2 regions of the Arthrobacter sp. FW306-06-A genome follow, and region 1 is predicted to be linked to the other one. Evidence: riboswitches for the same ligand, from Rfam matches in the RefSeq annotation. Region 1 holds a riboswitch; the other holds the start of a gene.
The links. Region 1 has a riboswitch for glycine ahead of cycA (D-serine/D-alanine/glycine transporter). Riboswitches for the same ligand answer to the same signal wherever they lie in the genome.

Region 1 (10,975 bases):
GGTGACCATCCCATGGGCCCGGCCCTGGGTGATGACGTCCAGGGAGCGGTCGTAGCGGAACGCGGGCCGGATGCGCTTGAAGATCCGGGGCACGGTTTCGACGTTGTGGGCGAAGACTTCGGGTTTGGAGTCGCAGATCGCTTTGATGTGCTCGGGGTTGCCGGAGAAGTCCGGGATGAGCAGTTCGACGCCGGTGCCGGGGTTCAGTTCGTGGATCTTGCGGACGGTTTCGGCGTAGAGCCACACGCCTTCGTCTTCGAGGTCGTCGCGTGCCACGCCGGTGACGGTGGCGTAGCGGAGCTGCATGGACTGGACGGAGCGGGCCACCTTGGTGGGTTCGAACCGGTCCAGGGGTGAGGGTTTGCCGGTGTCGATCTGGCAGAAGTCGCAGCGGCGGGTGCATTCGGAACCGCCGATCAGGAAGGTGGCTTCCTTGTCTTCCCAGCATTCGAAGATGTTGGGGCAACCGGCTTCCTCGCAGACAGTGTGCAGGCCTTCCTTTTTCACCAGGTTCTTCAGCCCGACGAACTCCGGGCCCATTTGGACCTTGGCCTTGATCCATTCCGGTTTGCGCTCCACCGGGACCGCAGCATTGCGCTGCTCGATCCGCAGCATCTTCCGGCCTTCAGGTGCCAAAGTCATGATCGTTTTCCTTTGTTTGCTTGGGGGATCGGAGGCGTGCCGGGTGTCAGCATTCGACGACGTTGACGGCGAGGCCGCCCATGGCGGTTTCCTTGTATTTGGAGGACATGTCTTTGCCGGTTTCGCGCATGGTGATGATGACTTCGTCGAGGGAGACGCGGTGGGTGCCGTCGCCCCAGAGGGCCATTTTCGCGGCGTTGATCGCTTTGGCGGCGGCGATCGCGTTCCGTTCGATGCAGGGGACCTGGACCAGCCCGCCGATCGGGTCGCACGTCAGGCCCAGGTTGTGTTCCATCGCGATCTCGGCCGCGTTTTCCACCTGCGCGGGGGTGCCGCCCATGACCTCGGCCAAACCGGCCGCGGCCATCGAGGACGCGGACCCGACCTCGCCCTGGCAGCCGACCTCGGCCCCGGAGATCGAGGCCTGTTCCTTGTAGAGGACCCCGACGGCGCCGGCGGCGAGCAGGAACCGCACCACCACGCCCTCCCGGTCTTCCTTCGTGGCCTTATCCATGCCGGGGGCGAAGTGGAGCGCGTAGTACAGCACCGCGGGGATGATCCCGGCCGCCCCGTTCGTGGGCGCGGTAACCACCCGGCCGCCCGAGGCGTTCTCCTCGTTCACCGCCAACGCCACCAAGTTAACCCACTCCTGCCAATACCGTGAGTCGTGGAAGTCCCAGTCCTGGAAATCCAGGTCCTGGTTGTCCTCGCCGGGGCGTGCGCATTCCTTCTTCAGCCGGTCGTACCAGTCCGGGGCGCGGCGGCGGACCTTCAACCCGCCCGGCAGCACCCCCTCCCGCTTCAGCGAGGTCTGGACACAGTCGGCCATGACGGACCAGATGTGCAGCAAACCAGCCCGGATCTCTTCCTCGGACCGGGCGGCCTTTTCGTTGACCAGCATCACGTCCGCGATGCCCAGCCCGGTGTTCCGGCAGTGTTCCAGCAGTTCCGCGGCGGTCCGGAACGGCAACGGCAACTCCTGTTTGGACGCGTCCAGTTCCTGCTGCGCGGCGTCCTCCTCGCCCTCGCGGACGATGAACCCGCCACCGACCGAGAAGAACGTCGCCGCGTGCAGCACCTCCCCGCCAGCATCCGTCACCGTGAAGGTCATCCCGTTCGTGTGCCGCGGCAGCACCGTCAACGGCCGCAGCACCATATCCTCCACCCCGTACGGCAGCGGCACGGCACCGGCCAGGTTCAGGGTCCGGGTCTCCGCGATCGAGGCCAGCCGCTCCTCCACTTCCACGGGCAGGATCAACTCAGGATGGAACCCCTCCAACCCCAACAACACCGCGGTCATCGTCCCGTGCCCATGCCCCGTCGCCGCCAGCGAACCATACAAATCCACCCGCAAAGACGCCACGTCAGCCAGGACCCCAAGGCTTTTGAGTTCCTCCGCGAACACAGCAGCAGCCCGCATCGGCCCCACAGTATGCGACGACGACGGACCAATACCGATCGAAAACAAATCAAAAACGCCAACAGCCATGACGGGGATTCCTAACTAGAAAGTTCGTGGCGGGGTTGGGTGCGCCTGGCCGAATTCCTCCGCGTGCCCGGGGCCCACGCCGTCCGGGTTCCCTGGCCGAGCTTGCGAGGTTAGGGGGACGGTGGGGAGCACGTCTCCGGAATCCGTCCAGTCGTCAAGGCCGCACACCTAGACGGACCCCGCGAGCGTCGGCGGAGCCGGACTTTTCGAAAGCCTGCGTCAAAGCGAGGAACGAGCAGCAGGCGTGAAAATGTCCGGTCCGCCGACGCGGACGCAACCAGGGTGAAGCACTCAGGCGAGGTTGGTGATTGAGGGGTAGAGCGGGTGCGCTGCAGCCAAGGCCTCGACGCGGTGACGCAGGCTGGAAAGGTCCGCGTCGGCGTTGGCGATCAATGCCTCGGCGATGATGTCCGCAACCTCGCGGAAGGCGTCCTCTCCGAAGCCACGGGTGGCCAAGGCAGGGGTGCCGATGCGAAGGCCCGAGGTGACCATCGGGGGACGCGGGTCGAACGGCACGGCGTTGCGGTTGACGGTGATGTCGATCGCGGCGAGCCGGTCTTCTGCCTGCTGGCCGTCGAGTTCGCAGTTGCGCAGGTCAACCAGGACCAGGTGCACGTCGGTGCCGCCGGACACCACACTGATGCCCTTTGCGGTGACGTCCGGCTGGACCAGGCGCTCGGCCAGGGTCCGGGCACCGGCAAGGACGCGCTCCTGCCGCTCCTTGAACTCGGGGGACGCTGCGATCTTGAAGGCCACGGCCTTGCCTGCAATGACGTGCTCAAGTGGGCCGCCCTGCTGGCCGGGGAACACAGCCGAGTTGATCTTCTTGGCGATGTCGGCGTCATTGGAGAGGATGATGCCGCCACGCGGACCGGCGAGGGTCTTGTGCGTGGTGGAGGTAACCACGTGGGCGTGCGGGACCGGGCTCGGGTGCAGTCCGGCTGCCACCAGGCCGGCGAAGTGTGCCATATCCACCATGAGGTAGGCACCCACGAGGTCAGCGATCCGGCGGAACTCCGCGAAGTCCAGCTGGCGGGCGTAGGCCGACCAGCCGGCAACGATGAGCTGCGGCTTGGTTTCCAGCGCAAGCCGCTCCACCTCTGCCATGTCAATGGTGTGGGTGTCCTCGCGGACCTGGTACGGAACCACGTTGTAGAGCTTGCCGGAGAAGTTGATCCGCATGCCGTGGGTCAGGTGGCCGCCGTGGGCCAGGTTCAGGCCCATGATGGTGTCGCCGGGCTTGATCAGCGCGTGCATCACCGAGGCATTGGCCTGGGCCCCGGAGTGCGGCTGGACGTTGGCGTAGCCAGCACCGAACAGGGCCTTCACCCGGTCGATCGCCAGCTGCTCGATGACGTCCACGTGCTCGCAGCCGCCGTAGTAGCGCTTGCCCGGGTAGCCCTCGGCGTATTTGTTGGTCAGCACGGAACCCTGTGCCTGCATCACGGCCACGGCGGTGTGGTTTTCCGAAGCGATCATCTCCAGGCCATCGCGCTGGCGGACCAGTTCGTCGTCGATCTTGGCTGCGACCTCCGGGTCCAACGCGGAAAGGTCCGCGTTGAGGCTCGGGGAGACTACCTGCTCGAACACTGCGGTGTCAGCGGCCGCGCTCACAGTTCGCCGCCGTTTGCTTCGGCGTATTCCTCTGCGGACAACAGCGGGCCCTCTTCGGTGACGGTGACCTTGAAGAGCCAGCCGGCGCCGTACGGGTCGTTGTTGATCACGGCGGGGTCGCTGACGACGTCGTCGTTGACTTCCGTGACCTCGCCCGTAACGGGGGAGTACAGGTCTGAAACGGACTTGGTGGACTCGATTTCGCCACAGGTCTCACCTGCGGTCACCGTGGAGCCAACCTCGGGCAGGTCCACGTAGACAATGTCGCCCAGTGCTTCGGCGGCAACAGCGGACACACCAACCACGGACGGGCCGGAGCCGTCAGTGGCGATCCATTCGTGTTCGGCGGAGTACTTCAGTTCAGCGGCAACTTTAGCCATGGTGTTTTCCTTAAGTTTGGTGTTCAAGAGTGGGAAGCGCCGAAGCTACTTTTGGCGCTTGTAGAACGGCAGGGCAACAACTTCGAAGGGCTCGGCCTTTCCACGGAGGTCCACGTCCAGCGCGGTGCCCAGCTCGGCGTGCTCCACGTCGACGTAGGCAAGCGCAACAGGGTAGCCAAGGGTCGGGCTGGGCTGGCCGGAGGTCACTTCGCCCACCACGTTGCCGTCCTTGAGGACCGGGTAGCCACCCCGGCCGGCGCGCCGGCCGAGGCCCTTCAGACCGACGAGCTTGCGCTTGGAACCGGACTCCTTGGCCGCCTCGAGTGCAGCCCGGCCGACGAAGTCGCCTTCCTTGGACTTGAGCGCAACTACGGGGCCAAGGCCGGCGTCGAACGGTGAACGCTCAAGCGACAGCTCGTTGCCGTACAGCGGCATGCCGGCCTCAAGGCGGAGTGAGTCGCGCGATGCGAGGCCGCACGGAATGATGCCAAACTCTTCGCCGGCCTGGGCCACGGACTCCCACAGGGAAGCGGCGCCTTCATTCGGCAGGAAGAGCTCAAAGCCGTCTTCGCCGGTGTACCCGGTGCGGGCAAGGATGACGTCCTGGCCTGCGATGGTCAGCTCATTGAAGGCGTAGTACTTCAGGTCGGTGACCAGGGCGTGCTGGGATTCATCCGTGAGCTTGAGCAGGATCGCCTCGGCCTTGGGTCCCTGGACTGCGACGAGGGAGGTGGCCGCGGAAGCGTCCTCCACCTTCACATCGAAGTTGGCTGCCCGCTCGGCGAGGGCGGCCGCCACGGTGGGGGCGTTGCCGGCGTTGGGCACCACCAGGTACTTTTCGTCGCCAAAACGGTAGGTGATGAGGTCGTCGATGATGCCGCCGTCCTCGTTGCAGATCAGCGAGTACTTGGCCTTGCCATCCGCGATGGCGGACAACTTGCCCACCAGGGCGTAGTCGAGGAAAGCGCCGGCTTCGGGGCCGGTGACCCAGACTTCGCCCATGTGGGAGAGGTCGAACAGGCCCGCGGCTTTGCGGACGGCGTGGTGCTCGGCCAGTTCAGAGCCGTACTTGAGCGGCATCTGCCAGCCACCGAAGTCGGTGAAGGAGGCGCCCAGTTTCTTGTGCTCTTCATAAAGAGCCGTGTAGTTCTCAGTCATGGGGAATCCTTAGTTTTCGAACTCGGACAGCGGCGGGCAGGAGCAGATCAGGTTCCGGTCTCCACCGGCGCCGTCGATGCGCCCCACCGGCGGGAAGTACTTGTCCTGCTTGAGGTGGTGGACGGGGAAGGCAGCCTGCTCGCGCGGGTAGGCGCGGTCCCAGTTGGAGTTGACGACGGCGGACGCGGTGTGGGGTGCGTTGCGCAGCGGTGAGTCCTGGACAGTGAAGTCGCCGTTGGCCACCTGGTCGATTTCCTTGCGGATGGTGATCATGGCCTCGATGAAGCGGTCGATCTCGGCCAGGTCCTCGGACTCGGTAGGCTCCACCATCAGGGTGCCGGCGACCGGGAAGGCCAAGGTGGGGGCGTGGAAGCCGAAGTCGATGAGACGCTTGGCGACGTCCTCCGCGGTGACGCCCGTCTTGGCGGTGAGCTCGCGCAGGTCCAGGATGCATTCGTGCGCAACGAGTCCGCCTTCACCGGTGTAGAGAACCGGGAAGTACTCGTTCAAACGAACGGCAACGTAGTTGGCTGCGAGCAAGGCTGCCTTGGTGGCCTCGGTCAGGCCCTCGCCGCCCATGAGCTTCACGTAGGCCCAGGAGATCGGCAGGACACCCGCGGACCCGAAGTTGGAGGCGCTGATGGCCACGCCGTGGCCTTCCTGGTGCGCTGCCTTATTGGCATCGCCGGGCATGAAGGGCGCCAAGTGCGCCTTGGCTGCAACCGGGCCGACGCCGGGTCCTCCGCCGCCGTGGGGGATGCAGAAGGTCTTGTGCAGGTTCAGGTGGGACACATCGCCGCCGAACTTGCCGGGCTGGGCCAGGCCCACAAGGGCGTTCAGGTTGGCACCGTCAACGTAGACCTGGCCGCCGGCCGCGTGGACAGCCTCGCAGATCTCGGTCACGTCCGCGTCGTAGACGCCGTGGGTGGACGGGTAGGTGATCATGATCGCCGAGAGGACGTCCTTGTTCGCCTCGATCTTCGCGTACAGGTCCTCGTGGTCGATCGTGCCGTCGGCGGCCGTGGCAACGACGACGACCTTCATGCCGGCCAGGACGGCGGAGGCGGCGTTGGTGCCGTGGGCGGAGGCGGGGATCAGGCAGACGTTGCGCTGGGTGTCGCCGTTGGCACGGTGGTAGCCGCGGATGGCCAGCAAGCCGGCGAGCTCGCCCTGGGACCCGGCGTTGGGCTGGAGGGACACCTGGTCGTAGCCGGTGATTTCCGCCAGGTCGGCTTCCAAGCCGCTGATCAGTTCGCGCCAGCCTTCGGTCTGGGAGTCCGGGGCGAACGGGTGGATGGAGGCGAACTCGGGCCAGGAGATGGCTTCCATCTCGGCGGTCGCGTTCAGCTTCATGGTGCACGAGCCCAGCGGAATCATGGTGCGGTCCAGCGCCAGGTCGCGGTCTGAGAGCTTACGGATGTAGCGCAGCAGCTGCGTCTCGGACCGGTGGGTGTTGAACACCGGGTGCTGCATGTACTCGGAGGTCCGGAGTACCTCTGCGGGGAGGTCGAAGCCCTCGGCGTCCACCACCGGGCCGGCACCAAAGGCGACGGCGATCGCGGACAGGATTTCCGGCGTCGTGGTTTCATCCGTGGAGACACCGATGGTGTCGGCGTCGATGTAGCGCAGGTTGATGCCGCGTGCTTCAGCTGCGGTGATGACCTTTGCGGCCTTGCCGGGAACTGAGACGGTGACAGTGTCGAAGAACGTCTCGGTGGCCAGTTCCCGTCCGGCGGCCTTGAGGGTGGTGGCGAGGACGCGGGCGTTGTTGTGGACGCGCTCGGCGATGGCCTTCAGGCCGTCCGGGCCGTGGTAGACGGCGTAGAAGGAGGACACGATGGCCAGCAGCGCCTGCGCCGTGCAGATGTTGGACGTGGCCTTCTCGCGGCGGATGTGCTGCTCGCGGGTCTGCAGCGCCAGGCGGTAGGCCGGGAGGCCGGCGTCGTCCTTGGAAACACCCACCAGGCGGCCGGGCATGGAACGCTCCAGGCCCTTGGCCACGGCCATGTAGGCGGCGTGCGGGCCGCCGAAGAACAGCGGCACCCCGAAAGGCTGGGTGGAGCCGACGGCGATGTCGGCACCCTGCTCGCCCGGAGGGGTGATCAGGGTCAGGGCCAGCAGGTCAGCGGCCACCGTCACCAGCGCGCCGCGCTCCTTCGCTTCGGCGATGACGCCGGCGTGGTTGAAGACGCGGCCGGAGACGCCGGGCTGCTGGAGCACGATCCCGTTGATCGCGCCTTCAGGGAGTCCCTTGGACAGGTCGGCGACCTCAACCTCGAAGCCGAGCGCCTCGGCGCGGCCCTTGACGATGGCGATGGTCTGCGGCAGGACGTCGGCGTCCAGCACGGTCTTGCCGTCGCGGGCGCCAGCGTTTTGGCCGCTGGCCTTATTGGCCCTGCGCATCATCAGTACGGCTTCGGCCACGGCGGTGGCTTCATCCAGCAGCGAGGCGTTGGCGATGGGCAGGCCCACCAGGTCCTGGACCATGGTCTGGAAGTTCAGCAGCGCCTCCAGCCGGCCCTGGGAAATTTCGGGCTGGTACGGCGTGTAGGCGGTGTACCAGGCAGGGGCTTCCAGGATGTTCCGTCGGATGACGGCAGGGGTGATGGTGTCGTAGTAGCCCTGGCCGATCATCTGCACGGCAGTCTTGTTCTTGGCGGCGAGCCTGCGCAGTTCCGCAAGCACCTCAACCTCGCTCAGGGCGCCCTTGAGCGCGAGCGGCTTGGACTGGCGGATCGAACTGGGGACAGCGATGTCCACCAGGCCGTCAACGCTGTCATAGCCAACGGCCTTGAGCATGGTGTCGACGTCAGCCTGGCGGCGTGCACCAATGTGCCGGTCCGCAAAGACAGACGGTTGGGATTGAATCGTCATGAGGAACTCCAGGTTTGGCCGGCCACGGGTGGCTCGGCATGGATCGGGTCCCTCCCCGCTCTGTATTGGACCTGAGAGATTCCGCAAACCCAGCCAGGGCCTGCTTGCACCGTCGGTGAGCGCTGCCGGAGCAGCACTGCTTTCCAGAGTCGCCTCGCCGTGACGGTACATGGGCCTGAGAGATTCCTGGGGAGGATTTGCTCCTACGGCGCCTGCCCGGTGATGGCCGGGAGAACTCTCCCGCCACAGCTCGAAAGGCTTATTGAAATATGGGTGATTCGGCTCACAAGTTACAGGATGGCGCCCCCGGAGAGCAAATCGGTCCGCCATGCAGCGCGCTGGCAAGTACAGGTGCGTTACGCGGCGACCGTAATGCCGGGCTTGACTTTTGTTCGTGACGGACGCCACACTGAACCCCGTGATCCGGCCGGGCAGCGGAACTGGCCCAAAGAACGCTGGGCGCTCCGTCGCCGGCTGTGATTACCGGAGGCCCCGAAATGCACCGTGCGGCTTGAAGTCCACGGCGGATGCACTCCGATAACTGAACACTGATTTACCAATTAACGCTTTTGACCTGCGGCGGGAGAGCCCTGCCGGTACGTTCAGCAGGCGCCGTAGGAGCAAACCCTCCCCAGGAAACTCTCAGGCCCACGTACCGCCGCGGTGAGGCAACTCTGGAAAGCAGCCAGGCCCTGTCCTGGCTCACCGACGGTGCAAGCACGCCATCCCGGCGCGTGGAAACTCTCAGGTCCCAGACAGAGCGGGGAGGAAATCCAATCTTTGCGACACCCCGGGTGCCGCTCGAACGATGGAGTTCCTCAATGACGACCCACTCCCCGACGTCCCCCGGAAGCGGAGCCCCGCACCTGGAGCGGCAGCTCAGCAACCGCCACATCCAACTGATCGCCATTGGCGGCGCAATCGGCACCGGCCTGTTCATGGGTTCCGGAAAGACCATTTCGGCAGCCGGCCCCTCGGTGATCTTCGTGTACATGATCATCGGCTTCATGCTGTTCTTCGTTATGCGTGCCATGGGCGAACTGCTGCTCAGCAACCTCAACTACAAGTCGTTCAGCGATTTCGCCGCAGACCTGCTGGGCCCCTGGGCCGGCTTCTTTACGGGCTGGACCTACTGGTTCTGCTGGGTCATCACCGGCATCGCTGATGTCATTGCCATCGCGGGCTACTCCCGTGAACTGTGGCCCGGGGTGCCCCTGTGGATCCCCGGCTTGGCCACCGTGGCCATCCTGCTCCTGCTGAACCTCACCACCGTCAAGGCCTTTGGCGAGACGGAGTTCTGGTTCGCTCTGATCAAGATCATTGCCATTGCAGCTCTGATCATTGTTGGCCTGTTCATGATCTTCACCGGTTTCCAGTCCGACGCCGGCCCTGCCACCTTCACCAACCTGTGGAGCCACGGCGGATTCTTCCCGAACGAGTTCATGGGCTTCGTGGCCGGCTTCCAGATCGCAGTCTTCGCCTTCGTGGGCATCGAACTGGTGGGCACCACCGCGGCCGAGGCCAAGAACCCTGAGCGGAACCTGCCCAAGGCCATCAACTCCATCCCCATCCGCGTGCTGCTCTTCTATGTAGGTGCCCTCATCATCCTGATGGCTGTCACCCCCTGGACCGAGTTCAGGGCAGGCCACAGCCCGTTCATCGCCATGTTCTCCCTGGCGGGCCTGGGTGCCGCCGCCACCGTGGTCAACCTCGTGGTGCTGAGCTCCGCAATGTCCTCCGCGAACTCCGGCATCTACTCAACCTCACGCATGGTCTTCGGCCTTGCACAGGAAGGCGACGCTCCGGACGTCTTTGGCAAACTGTCCCGGCGGAAGGTGCCCCAGAACGCACTGTTCCTCTCCTGCGTGCTGCTGCTGTCCGGCGTCGTCCTCATGTATGCGGGCCAGGACGTGGGCAAGGCCTTCGACATGGTGACCACTGTGTCCGCTGTCTGCTTTGTCTTTGTCTGGTCGATCATCCTGGCCAGCTACATCGCCTTCCGCCGCCGCCGGCCGCACCTGCACGACGCATCGAAGTTCAAGATGCCCGGCGGTATTGCCATGGTCTGGGTGGTCTTCGCCTTCTTCGGCTTCGTGATCTGGACCCTCACCACCCAGCCAGACACCCTGGTGGCCCTGCTGGTCACCCCGGTCTGGTTCATCCTGCTGGGCGCCGCATGGTTCGTCCTCCGCCGCCGGCCCGCACACCAGGCCCGTTTTGCCACGTTCCAGGCTGAACTGCAGGCAGACCAGGACTTCGCCGACGCCGCATCCGGCAAGGCTTCCCGTCCGGGTGCCGCCGCAGAAGTGGGGGAAGAGCGGGTCAAGCGGTGATCGGCACGGAAACCCGCACATCGCAGGCGGGCACGGCCGCGGCCGGACAGCGCCAGGCCATGGTTCCCGAAACCGGCAAGGAATTCGTGCTGACCTTCCATTGCCCGGATGCCCTTGGCATTGTCCAGGCGGTGGCGGCATACCTGCTGGAGCAGGAATGCTACATCGTGGACATCAAGCAGTTTGGCGACAGGGCAAGCGGCCGGTTTTTCATGCGCATCCACGTCACCTCGCAGGTAGAGATGGAACTCGACCGCCTCCGCTCCGGTTTTGAACAAGTGGCCCGGGAATGGCGGATGGACTGGCGCCTGGAACGGCATGGCCGCAAGCAGCCCATCCTGGTGATGGTGTCCAAGTACGACCACTGCCTCAACGACCTCCTGTTCCGTGCCCGCAGTGGCGAGTTGCCCGTCCGAATTGCCGCCGTGGTGTCCAACCACCCGGACCTGGAACCCCTTGCCGCCTGGCACGGTGTTCCGTTCCAT
Region 2 (10,975 bases), 390 kb from region 1:
CTGCAACCGCGGACCGGGCCAGCCGATTGGCGTGGAAGACGGCAGGACGCACCGGCAGGACGAAGTCACCCACCAACTGGACCACTTCCCCACCGAATCCCTTCTTGAATTCGTACCCGCCGTGGCCTTCCTCGTCCTGCCCGGAAATGCCGAAGGTGCCGTAGAAGTTGTAGCGCGGGTATCCCTTCTCCAGCGCGTGCAGCATCATGCCCCAGTAAAGGGAGGTTGCACCGTTGAAGTAGATGTAGTCCTGCACGGTGCCGCCGATGACGCACACTACCTCGTCGCCGTAGCAGACAAAGTGGATGGCGGCCACGGTGGCGGTCCCCACGGAGTCGGGGAACCGTTCGATGTCCTTCAGGCTCCGCTCGTAGCTGTCCACCAGGTCCTGGACCACCTTGAGCCGGTTGGCTTTCTTCTTGCTGCCGGTTTCCTCCACCTCGCGGCGGAGCTCCGCTGCGGTGGCCGATTCCTTGGCCAGGCGCTCTGTGATGGATTTGCGGTAGGCCGGGATGTCGATCTTGGCCATCATCAGCTTGGTGAATTCAGGCGACGTGGTGCGGAGCAGGTGCTCGTAGTAGGCACGTTCACGGTAGACGAAGCCCTTTTCGTCACCGGCGCGGCTCAGGGCGCCGTAGAAATCGTCCAGGGTTTCCAGGGTGGCCTGCTCCAGGAAGACGCCGTTCTTTTCGGCTTTCCGGATGGCTTTCCGGGTCCGGTAGCTGGTGCCCATAATCAGTTCCTCGGCGTCCTGGATGCCCACGAGGTTCTTGATGAACATCCAGTTGACGTTGACGAAGTTCATGTCCAGGCCCTGGTGCTGGAATCCGAGCCGCTCCAGGTCCGCCACCAGCGGGCGGTTGTCCTCGATCTCGGGGTGCTCGGCGCCGTCGGCGTCCCGGGCGATGTACCTGATGTTGGGCGAGATCCGCAGTTCGGCAGCTTTGCGCCCTGCCGCCTGCTTGCGGAGAAGTTCGACGACGGCACCGACCAGGGCCCGGTCTGTGTAGTCCATGAGGGGCCCCTTGGCGCATTCACAGACGGTGTAACCCAGGCGGGTGGTGGTGTAGTTCAGCTTTCCGGCGGCCACAAGCTCGCCGTCGCGCCGGACCCCGAAGAGTTCCACCTTCTGGCCGCGGGCGCGCTGGAAGCGGGCAAAGTCGATCGACTGCAGGAAGCTGTTCTGGGGATGCTTCAGGGCGAAGGCCTCGAAGTCGGCGTCGCTGAGGTTGGCGTATTCAAGCCCGGTAGCGGCGGAAACTGTATTCAAGGGGTGACCTTCTTCTCGACTCTTCGCGGCCTCAATCGGCACGCACTGTATGGAGGGTTTTTAGGCGGAGGAATCTTCAGGCGGATTTTAGTCGCGGCAGGTCGGCCCTGCGGCCGGCAGGGGCGCGCTGGCCGCAGCCCTGGTGGATGCAGCTCAGTAGAACTGCTGCCCGGTGCGCGCGGTTTCGATCCTGCGGAACACCTTTTCGCCGCCACTGACCCAGAACCGGTGCCGGAGCGGGGACAGCACGTAGTCATGGCAGCCCACAAAGTCGGTGACCGTCTTGGTGAAGCTGGTCTTGAACATCCCCATACCGTAGAGGTTGTGGGTCTTGTCCTTGATCCGTGCAGCCGGCGGCGTCCCGCAGAAGTCGTATTCGGTGCAGCCGAGCTCCTGCATCCGCTTGATCGCAGTCCACTGGACCAGGTGCGAGTCCCCGTACTGCTTGCGGTTCTGGATGGAACCACCGTCCTTGTAGGTGGCCTTGGCACCGTAGTTGATGACGAACGCGCCGACGCTGGGCTTCCCGTCCTCATAGGTGAAGAAGAAGTTGCCCTGGCCGCGGTTGCAGAACTCGTCCCAGAACCGTGCGTAGTAGTCGTAGCTGCGGAGGGGCATGGAGCCCTTGGCGTTGACGGTGTTGGCCATCAGGTCGTACAGCGCCCGGTAGGTTTCGGGTCCCTGCTCCTGCCGGACCACCTGGCAGCCCTCCCGCTCGGCACGCCGCACTGCATTCCTGGCACGGGAGGAGATGGCTTTGAACACTTCCTCCTCCGTGCCGGAGATGTCCAGCAGGGCGGTGGAGTCGTTGGACTGGATGTTGGGGGCCTTGACCAGGTTGGCTGCCTGCAGTTCCTGCTGCGCGTCCGTGGAGTCGATGATGTCCGGCTCCACCTTGATGGCGAAGACGTTCAGTTTGCTGCTGCGGACGAAGGCCGCGCACGCTTCGAGGGCGGGCCGCAGGTCAGCCGCGTCCGCCAGGTCGGGACCCTTGATGAGGTACCAAAGCCGTCCCAGGACCGGGAAGCGCTTTTCCAGCACCAGGTTGTAGCTGGGATTTCCGCCGCCTTCCATCACCAGGAAGCGGACTTTCCAGCCACTGCCATTCTTGACTGATGCGTAGGCGGCCGACTGCAGCATGTTGCCGCCGTTCGGGTTGGCCGTGACGTGCTTGTCCCAGTTCTCAATTTCCTCGGCTGTGGCAAAACGTGCGGTGAATTCTCGCAAGGGGGCCGTGTCCAATCGGGTTTGTGCGCGGTTTCGGTACTTCTGGATGCGTGCGGACATGCAGCCTCAAGTCTAAAGCCTGATGCGCTCCCGGCCTTTCCCCGGCCCGCCCGGCACTGCGCCCTGCCGCTTGCCTCCGCTGGCTTGACGGGGCTTGGGGCGTTCAACAAGGGTTGGGGTATGAGGCCGGATGGGGAAGAGACAGCCGCGCCTGCGGGTACCGGCAGGCAGCCGTACAGCGCCGGGGTGCAGGTTGCCGCGCTTGCAGGGTTCCTGGTGGCGTCCCTGGTCGTGGCGGCGCTGGGCGGGCTTGCGTCGGCGGCCAATGTCACCGGCTGGTATGCCACGGCGGACAAGGCTCCCTGGTCCCCGCCGAACGGCGTGTTCGGTCCGGTCTGGACTTTCCTGTACACGGCGATGGCGGTCGCGGCATGGCTGGTATGGCGGAAACGGACCAACCGGACCCGCCCGGCCATGTTCGTGTACGCCCTCCAACTGGTCCTCAACCTCGCCTGGACCCCAGCATTTTTTGCCCTGTACCCCACCCTCGGCACGGCAGCCCTGTGGCTGGGGCTGGTGGTCATCCTTGCCCTGATCGCCGCCGTCGCTGTGACGGTTTTGTACTTCGGTCCGATCAGCCGGACTGCCGGGCTGCTCCTGCTCCCCTACATCTCATGGCTGGTGTTCGCCGCAAGCCTGAACTGGTGGGCGGCAGCGCACAACTAGGAGGTCGCTGTCAGCATTCGACGACGTTGACGGCGAGGCCGCCCATGGCGGTTTCCTTGTATTTGGAGGACATGTCTTTGCCGGTTTCGCGCATGGTGATGATGACTTCGTCGAGGGAGACCCGGTGGGTGCCGTCGCCCCAGAGGGCCATTTTCGCGGCGTTGATCGCTTTGGCGGCGGCGATCGCGTTCCGTTCGATGCAGGGGACCTGGACCAGCCCGCCGATCGGGTCACAGGTCAGGCCCAGGTTGTGTTCCATCGCGATCTCGGCCGCGTTTTCCACCTGCGCGGGGGTGCCGCCCATGACCTCGGCCAAACCGGCCGCGGCCATCGAGGACGCGGACCCGACCTCGCCCTGGCAGCCGACCTCGGCCCCGGAGATCGAGGCCTGTTCCTTGTAGAGGACCCCGACGGCGCCGGCGGCGAGCAGGAACCGCACCACCACGCCCTCCCGGTCTTCCTTCGTGGCCTTATCCATGCCGGGGGCGAAGTGGAGCGCGTAGTACAGCACCGCGGGGATGATCCCGGCCGCCCCGTTCGTGGGCGCGGTAACCACCCGGCCGCCCGAGGCGTTCTCCTCGTTCACCGCCAACGCCACCAAGTTAACCCACTCCTGCCAATACCGTGAGTCGTGGAAGTCCCAGTCCTGGAAATCCAGGTCCTGGTTGTCCTCGCCGGGGCGTGCGCATTCCTTCTTCAGCCGGTCGTACCAGTCCGGGGCGCGGCGGCGGACCTTCAACCCGCCCGGCAGCACCCCCTCCCGCTTCAGCGAGGTCTGGACACAGTCGGCCATGACGGACCAGATGTGCAGCAAACCAGCCCGGATCTCTTCCTCGGACCGGGCGGCCTTTTCGTTGACCAGCATCACGTCCGCGATGCCCAGCCCGGTGTTCCGGCAGTGTTCCAGCAGTTCCGCGGCGGTCCGGAACGGCAACGGCAACTCCTGTTTGGACGCGTCCAGTTCCTGCTGCGCGGCGTCCTCCTCGCCCTCGCGGACGATGAACCCGCCACCGACCGAGAAGAACGTCGCCGCGTGCAGCACCTCCCCGCCAGCATCCGTCACCGTGAAGGTCATCCCGTTCGTGTGCCGCGGCAGCACCGTCAACGGCCGCAGCACCATATCCTCCACCCCGTACGGCAGCGGCACGGCACCGGCCAGGTTCAGGGTCCGGGTCTCCGCGATCGAGGCCAGCCGCTCCTCCACTTCCACGGGCAGGATCAACTCAGGATGGAACCCCTCCAACCCCAACAACACCGCGGTCATCGTCCCGTGCCCATGCCCCGTCGCCGCCAGCGAACCATACAAATCCACCCGCAAAGACGCCACGTCAGCCAGGACCCCAAGGCTTTTGAGTTCCTCCGCGAACACAGCAGCAGCCCGCATCGGCCCCACCGTATGAGACGACGACGGACCAATCCCGATCGAAAACAAATCAAAAACGCCAACAGCCATGTGCGTGGTTCCTAACTAAAACTATGATCCGGTGATGGTTGCCGGGCTGGAGCGGGCAGGACATCCTCTGCGTGCTCGGTCGCGAAGACGCCCGCTGAGCGGACGTGACGCTCCCTTAGACGCACGCTGCCGGATGCCCCACCCACTCCGAGCGGACACGGCACCAAAGCGCCCGGCTCCAGTAGGCAACGATCGGGCCGACAACGCTCGCGAGTGCCGGGGAAAGAGAAACACACACGTAGTCCGGTCCCTCCCACACTCTCTCGCCCGGAACGAATAACCCGCACGTAGTCCGCGCCCGCCCGGAAGCTGTGCGACGTCCCTTTGTCCGCCTTTTGCAACTCCCCCGGTCGCAACGTACGCACGAGGGGGCTGCGGAGCCGGACTTTTCGAAAGCCTGCGTCAAAGCGACGAAGGAGCAGCAGGCGTGAAAATGTCCGGTCCGCCGGTCCCGAAGTCGACCACGGCCACCGACGGGCCAAGGCGACCACGGAGAGGCACCTTACTTGACGCGGCGGTAGAACGGGAGGTCGACGACTTCGAAAGGCTCTGCCTTGCCGCGGAGATCAACGTCCAGGGCAGTGCCGGGTGCCGAGTGTTCGACGTCGACATAGGCCATGGCGATGGGGTACCCGAGGGTGGGCGAGGGCTGGCCAGAGGTAACTTCGCCGACGACTGCGCCATCCTTGAGGACAGGGTAGTGCGCGCGGCCGGCGCGGCGGCCCTGGCCCTTGAGGCCTACGAGGCGGCGGCCGGAGGCGCTGCCGGCGCCGGCTTCCTTTTTGGCTGCCAGCGCAGCCTTCCCCACGAAGTCGCCTTCCTTGGAGAGGGCGACGACGGCGCCCAGTCCGGCGGCGAATGGATCGCCCTGCAGCGACAGTTCGTTGCCGTACAGCGGCATGCCGGCTTCGAGGCGGAGGGAGTCGCGGGAGGCGAGCCCGGCGGGGATGAGTTCCCCTTCGTCGGCGATGGCGATCAACGCCTGCCACAGGGCGGGGGCATCGTCGTTGTCCAGGAAGATCTCGAACCCGTCCTCACCGGTGTATCCGGTGCGCGCAAGGAGGAGTTCCTTTCCTGCGCCGCTCACCAGGAAGGAAACCTCGACGGCGGCGTAGTACTTCAACTCCGTCACCAGCGAGTGCTGCGTGGCCGGGACCAGGCGCAGCAGCAGTTCCTGGGCCTTGGGCCCCTGCACCGCGATCAGGGATGTGCGGGCCGACGCATCGTCCACCACAACGTCGAAGTCGGCTGCCCGCTCGGCAAGGGCTGCAGCCACCACGACGGCATTGCCGGCATTGGGCACCACCAGGAAGACGTCGGTACCGTCCTGTGCAGCTGGACGGCGGTAGATGATGAGGTCGTCGATAATCCCGCCGTCCTCATTGCAGATCAGCGAGTACTTCGCTTTTCCCACGGCCATGGCGGAAATCTTGCCCACTAGCGCGTAGTCCAGGAAGGCGGCCGCGTCCGGGCCGGTCACCCAGACCTCACCCATGTGGGAGAGGTCGAACAGGCCCGCAGCTTTACGGACGGCGTGATGTTCGGCCAGTTCCGAGCTGTACTTGAGCGGCATCTGCCAGCCGCCGAAGTCGGTGAAGGATGCGTCCAGCTTCTTGTGTTCGTCGTACAGCGACGTGTAGTTCCCAGTCATGGTCGGCGGGCCTCAGTTCTCGAACTCGGAGAGCGGCGGGCAGGAGCAGATCAGGTTCCGGTCCCCGGCTGCGCCGTCGATGCGGCCCACCGGCGGGAAGTACTTGTCCTGCTTGTTGTGGGCTGGGAAGGCGGCCTGCTCGCGCGGGTAGGCGCGGTCCCAGTCGGAGCTGACGACGGCGGCTGCCGTGTGGGGTGCGCGGCGCAGGGGTGAATCCGCAACGGCAAAGTCGCCGTTGGCCACCTGGTCGATTTCCTTGCGGATGCTGATCATGGCCTCGATGAAGCGGTCGATCTCCGCCAGGTCCTCGGACTCGGTGGGCTCAACCATCAGCGTGCCCGCCACGGGGAAGGACAGGGTGGGGGCGTGGAAGCCGAAGTCGATCAGCCGCTTGGCAACATCCTCCGCCGTGACGCCGGTCCTGGCCGTGAGTTCGCGCAGGTCGAGGATGCACTCGTGGGCAACGAGGCCGCCTTCGCCGGTGTAGAGGACCGGGAAGTACTCGTTGAGCCGGGAGGCGACGTAGTTGGCAGCCAGCAGCGCGGACTTGGTGGCCTCGGTCAGCCCCTCCCCGCCCATCAGTTTCACGTAGGCCCAGGAAATGGGCAGCACGCCGGCCGAACCGAATCGGGAGGCGGAAATCGGCACGTCGGTGGCGCCGGAACCTGCGTTCCAGGTGGTCGCGTCACCGGGCATGAACGGTGCAAGGTGTGCCTTGGCTGCGACGGGGCCGACGCCGGGTCCGCCGCCGCCGTGCGGGATGCAGAAGGTCTTGTGCAGGTTCAAGTGGGACACATCGCCGCCGAACTTGCCCGGCTGGGCGAGCCCAACGAGCGCGTTCAGGTTGGCGCCGTCGATGTAGACCTGGCCGCCGGCGGCGTGCACGGCGTCGCAGACCTCACGGACGTCGCCGTCATAGACGCCGTGGGTGGACGGGTAGGTGATCATGATGCAGGACAGGGCGTCCTTGTTCGCTTCGATCTTGGCCGTCAGGTCGCCGTGGTCGATGGTGCCGTCAGCGGCGGTGGCCACGACGACGACCTTCATGCCGGCCAGCACGGCGGAGGCGGCGTTGGTGCCGTGCGCCGAGGCCGGGATCAGGCAGATGTTGCGCTGCTGGTCGCCGCGGGAGTGGTGGTAGCCGCGGATCGCCAGCAGACCGGCGAGTTCACCCTGCGAGCCGGCATTGGGCTGGATGGACACCTGGTCGTAGCCCGTGATGGCGGTCAGGTCCGCTTCAAGGTCGGCGATCAGTTCACGCCAGCCGGCCGTCTGGGAGTCCGGCGCGAACGGGTGGATGGAGGCGAACTCCGGCCAGGAAATGGCTTCCATCTCGGCCGTGGCGTTCAGCTTCATGGTGCATGAGCCCAGCGGAATCATGGTGCGGTCCAGGGCCAGGTCACGGTCCGAGAGCTTACGGATGTAGCGCAGCAGCTGCGTCTCAGACCGGTGGGTGTTGAACACCGGGTGCTGCAGGTAGTCGGAGGAACGCTCGACGGCGGCCTCCAGCCCGAAGCCCTCGCCGCCGCCAACGGAACTCCCGGAAACGGTGGCGCCAAAGATGTCGCCCACCTGGGCGACGATGGCCGGCGTCGTGGTTTCATCAAGGGCGATGCCCACGGTGTCGGCGTCGATGCTGCGCAGGTTAATGCCCCGGGCCTCGGCGTCGGCGATGACGGCGGCAGCGCGGCCGGGGACGCGGACCGTCAGGGTGTCGAAGAAGCTCGCGTGCAGGACCTCAACACCGGCAGCCGTAAGCGAGGCCGCCAGGGTACGGGCGTGGCTGTGCGCCGTTACGGCAATTGCCTTGAGGCCGTCCGGGCCGTGGTAGACGGCGTACATGGACGCGACGATGGCCAGCAGCGCCTGGGCTGTGCAGATGTTGGACGTGGCCTTCTCGCGGCGGATGTGCTGCTCACGGGTCTGCAGCGCCAGGCGATAGGCGGGAACACCGGCGTCGTCCTTGGAGACACCCACCAGGCGGCCGGGCAGCGAACGCTCCAGGCCCTTGCGGACGGCCATGTAGGCGGCGTGCGGGCCGCCGAAGAACAGCGGCACACCAAAACGCTGGGCGGAACCCACGGCGATGTCGGCGCCCTGCTCGCCCGGAGGAGTGATCAGGGTCAGTGCCAGCAGGTCCGCTGCCACCGTGACCAGGGCGCCGCGCTCCTTGGCGGCACTGATGACTGCGGACTGGTCCCAGACGCGTCCGGAAACGCCGGGCTGCTGCAGCACGATGCCGTTGATGTCGCCTTCGGGCAGGCCCTGGGACAGGTCGGCGACCTCCACCTCGAAGCCCAGCGCCTCGGCGCGGCCCTTCACGATGGCAATGGTCTGGGGCAGGACGTCGGCGTCCAGCACGGTCTTGCCGTCGGCGGCGGGCTTGGCCTTGTTCGCGCGGCGCATCAGGAGCACGGCCTCGGCCACGGCGGTGGCTTCATCCAGCAGCGAGGCGTTGGCGATGGGCAGGCCCACCAGGTCCTGCACCATGGTCTGGAAGTTCAGCAGGGCCTCGAGCCGGCCCTGGGAGATCTCCGGCTGGTAAGGGGTGTAAGCGGTGTACCAGGCCGGGGACTCAAGGATGTTGCGGCGGATCACCGGCGGAGTGACGGTATCGAAGTACCCCTGGCCGATCAGCTGCACGGCCGTCTTGTTCTTCCCGGCAAGCTTCCGAAGCTCCGTGAGGACCTCGACCTCGCTGAGGGCGTCCTGGAGGCGGAGGGCGGTTTCCTGGCGGATGACCTTGGGAACGGCCGTGTCAACCAGGGAATCGACCGTGTCGTAGCCCACGGCTTTGAGCATGGTGTCGACGTCGGCCTGGCGGCGGGCGCCGATATGGCGGTCTACGAAGGTGGTGGAGGCTGGGGTAACCGACACGAAGGAACTCCATTTACTCAGGCGGCGCAGGGTACGCCACAGCTATTCGGGTTCCTCCCCGCTCTGTATTGGACCTGAGAGTTTCCGCGGAGCCTGCCCGGCAGGACCCGCTTGCACCGTCGGTGAGCACGGCAGTTCTTTCGCTCCCCAAGGGAAGAAGGACAACTGCCTGCTGCTTTCCAGAGGCGCCTCGCCGCGGCGGTACAGGGGCCTGCGAGATTCCTGGGGAGGATTTGCTCCTACGGCGCCTGCCTGTACTTCCGGCAGAACTCTCCCGCCGCAGATCAAAGGCTATTCACTTGTTGGCCGTGACGGCCGGTGGCGGCCCTCACAACTCTCCATTGTCCTACGCACCCACCCCTCCCGGCAAATGGCAAATCCTACCTGCGGAGCCGCTCCAGGGCGGCGAGGAGTTCCTCCACGTCAGCGGCGGCTCCCCCCGCCGGCGCGGGGGCCACCGACAGCATTGCGTTGAAGTAGAGGCCATCACCCATATAGAGAACTGCCTTCGCCAAGCCCGGACCGACATCCGCCGCAATCTCGTCCAACCAGCGCTGCTGGATGGCCGCGAACCGGCGCCGTGTCTCCTGATGCGCCACCTCGGCAAGCCTGGTGGCGGCGACGATGGCCCTGTCCAGCGGCGTGTCCGCCCATACCGAGGAACGGATGAAGTACGCCGCCGCGCCTTCATCGGCCGAGGCCATGGCATCGGCGTCTTCCCGGGCAAGGCCCTCCAGTCGGTCCAGCAGCACGGCAATGAGCGCTTCCTTGTTGGGAAAGTGGTAGAGCAGGCCGCCCTTCGACACGCCGGCCTTCCGGGCTACGGCGTCAAGGGTGGCAGCGCGCTCCCCCACCTCGATCAACAGGGACTCGAAGGCATCAAGGACCGCGTCGCGGGCTACAGGCTTTCGGGGCATGCTTCCCATCATGCCCTTCCCCGGGCGGGAAGACGGAACCGGCAGCCATTTCAAACTATACCGTCCGGACGGTATAGTTATTTCATGACGACTTTCACCAGCCCTGCGCCCACAGGCGCGGACAAGAACGCCCCGCGGCAGCCGTGGCGTGACTGGCTGGCGCTGGCCCTGCTGATGTTTCCCGTGCTCCTGGTCGCCGTGGACAACACCGCGCTGACCTTCGCACTGCCGGCCATTGCGCGCGCCCTGGAACCCACCGGGGTGCAGCTGCTCTGGATCGTGGACGCCTATCCCCTGGTACTGGCCGGCCTGCTGGTATCCATGGGGAGCCTCGGCGACCGGATCGGGCGCCGGAGGCTCCTGGTCATGGGCAGCCTCGGCTTCGCCGCGATCTCTGCCGCCACGGCCTTTGCCCCCACACCGGAGTGGCTGATCGCCGGCCGTGCAACCCTGGGCTTCTTCGGGGCCATGCTGATGCCGTCCACGCTGTCGCTGATCCGCAACATCTTTCCCGAGCCCAACCGCCGGCGGCTTGCCGTCGCCATCTGGGCTGCGGGATTCTCCGGCGGCGCGGCCCTGGGACCCATTTTCGGCGGCTGGCTGGTGGAGCACTTTTGGTGGGGTGCGGTCTTCCTTGTAGCGGTCCCCCTCATGATTCCCCTGCTGGTGCTGGCGCCGGCACTGGTCCCGGAGTCGAAGGATCCCGCGCCGGGGAAGGTGGACATCCCGAGCATCCTGCTGTCCATGCTGGTCATGGTGCCCGTGGTGTACGGCATCAAGGCAGTTGCCACGGAAGGGCCGGGCGCAGCAGGTCTGGGGGCGATTGCCTTTGGCCTGGCGATGGGGGCGGTGTT

Region 2: linked by a shared signal. The riboswitch ahead of gcvP (aminomethyl-transferring glycine dehydrogenase) and the one ahead of cycA (D-serine/D-alanine/glycine transporter) in region 1 are both predicted to bind glycine.

Annotation. Positions count from the first base shown of each region.
Region 1 covers NZ_CP084552.1:539,867-550,841, forward strand. Annotated here, with positions in the region: gene lipA (lipoyl synthase) at 1-642, opposite strand, end outside; gene LFT49_RS02685 (L-serine ammonia-lyase) at 689-2,131, opposite strand; gene glyA (serine hydroxymethyltransferase) at 2,423-3,745, opposite strand; gene gcvH (glycine cleavage system protein GcvH) at 3,742-4,125, opposite strand; gene gcvT (glycine cleavage system aminomethyltransferase GcvT) at 4,171-5,283, opposite strand; gene gcvP (aminomethyl-transferring glycine dehydrogenase) at 5,293-8,157, opposite strand; glycine riboswitch at 8,311-8,410, opposite strand; glycine riboswitch at 8,728-8,825, shown strand; gene cycA (D-serine/D-alanine/glycine transporter) at 8,979-10,490, shown strand; gene purU (formyltetrahydrofolate deformylase) at 10,487-10,975, shown strand, end outside.
Region 2 covers NZ_CP084552.1:934,550-945,524, reverse strand. Annotated here, with positions in the region: gene LFT49_RS04525 (peptidoglycan bridge formation glycyltransferase FemA/FemB family protein) at 1-1,270, opposite strand, end outside; gene LFT49_RS04520 (lipid II:glycine glycyltransferase FemX) at 1,424-2,557, opposite strand; gene LFT49_RS04515 (TspO/MBR family protein) at 2,678-3,223, shown strand; gene LFT49_RS04510 (L-serine ammonia-lyase) at 3,234-4,676, opposite strand; gene gcvT (glycine cleavage system aminomethyltransferase GcvT) at 5,179-6,327, opposite strand; gene gcvP (aminomethyl-transferring glycine dehydrogenase) at 6,340-9,204, opposite strand; glycine riboswitch at 9,394-9,491, opposite strand; gene LFT49_RS04495 (TetR/AcrR family transcriptional regulator) at 9,585-10,121, opposite strand; gene LFT49_RS04490 (MFS transporter) at 10,206-10,975, shown strand, end outside.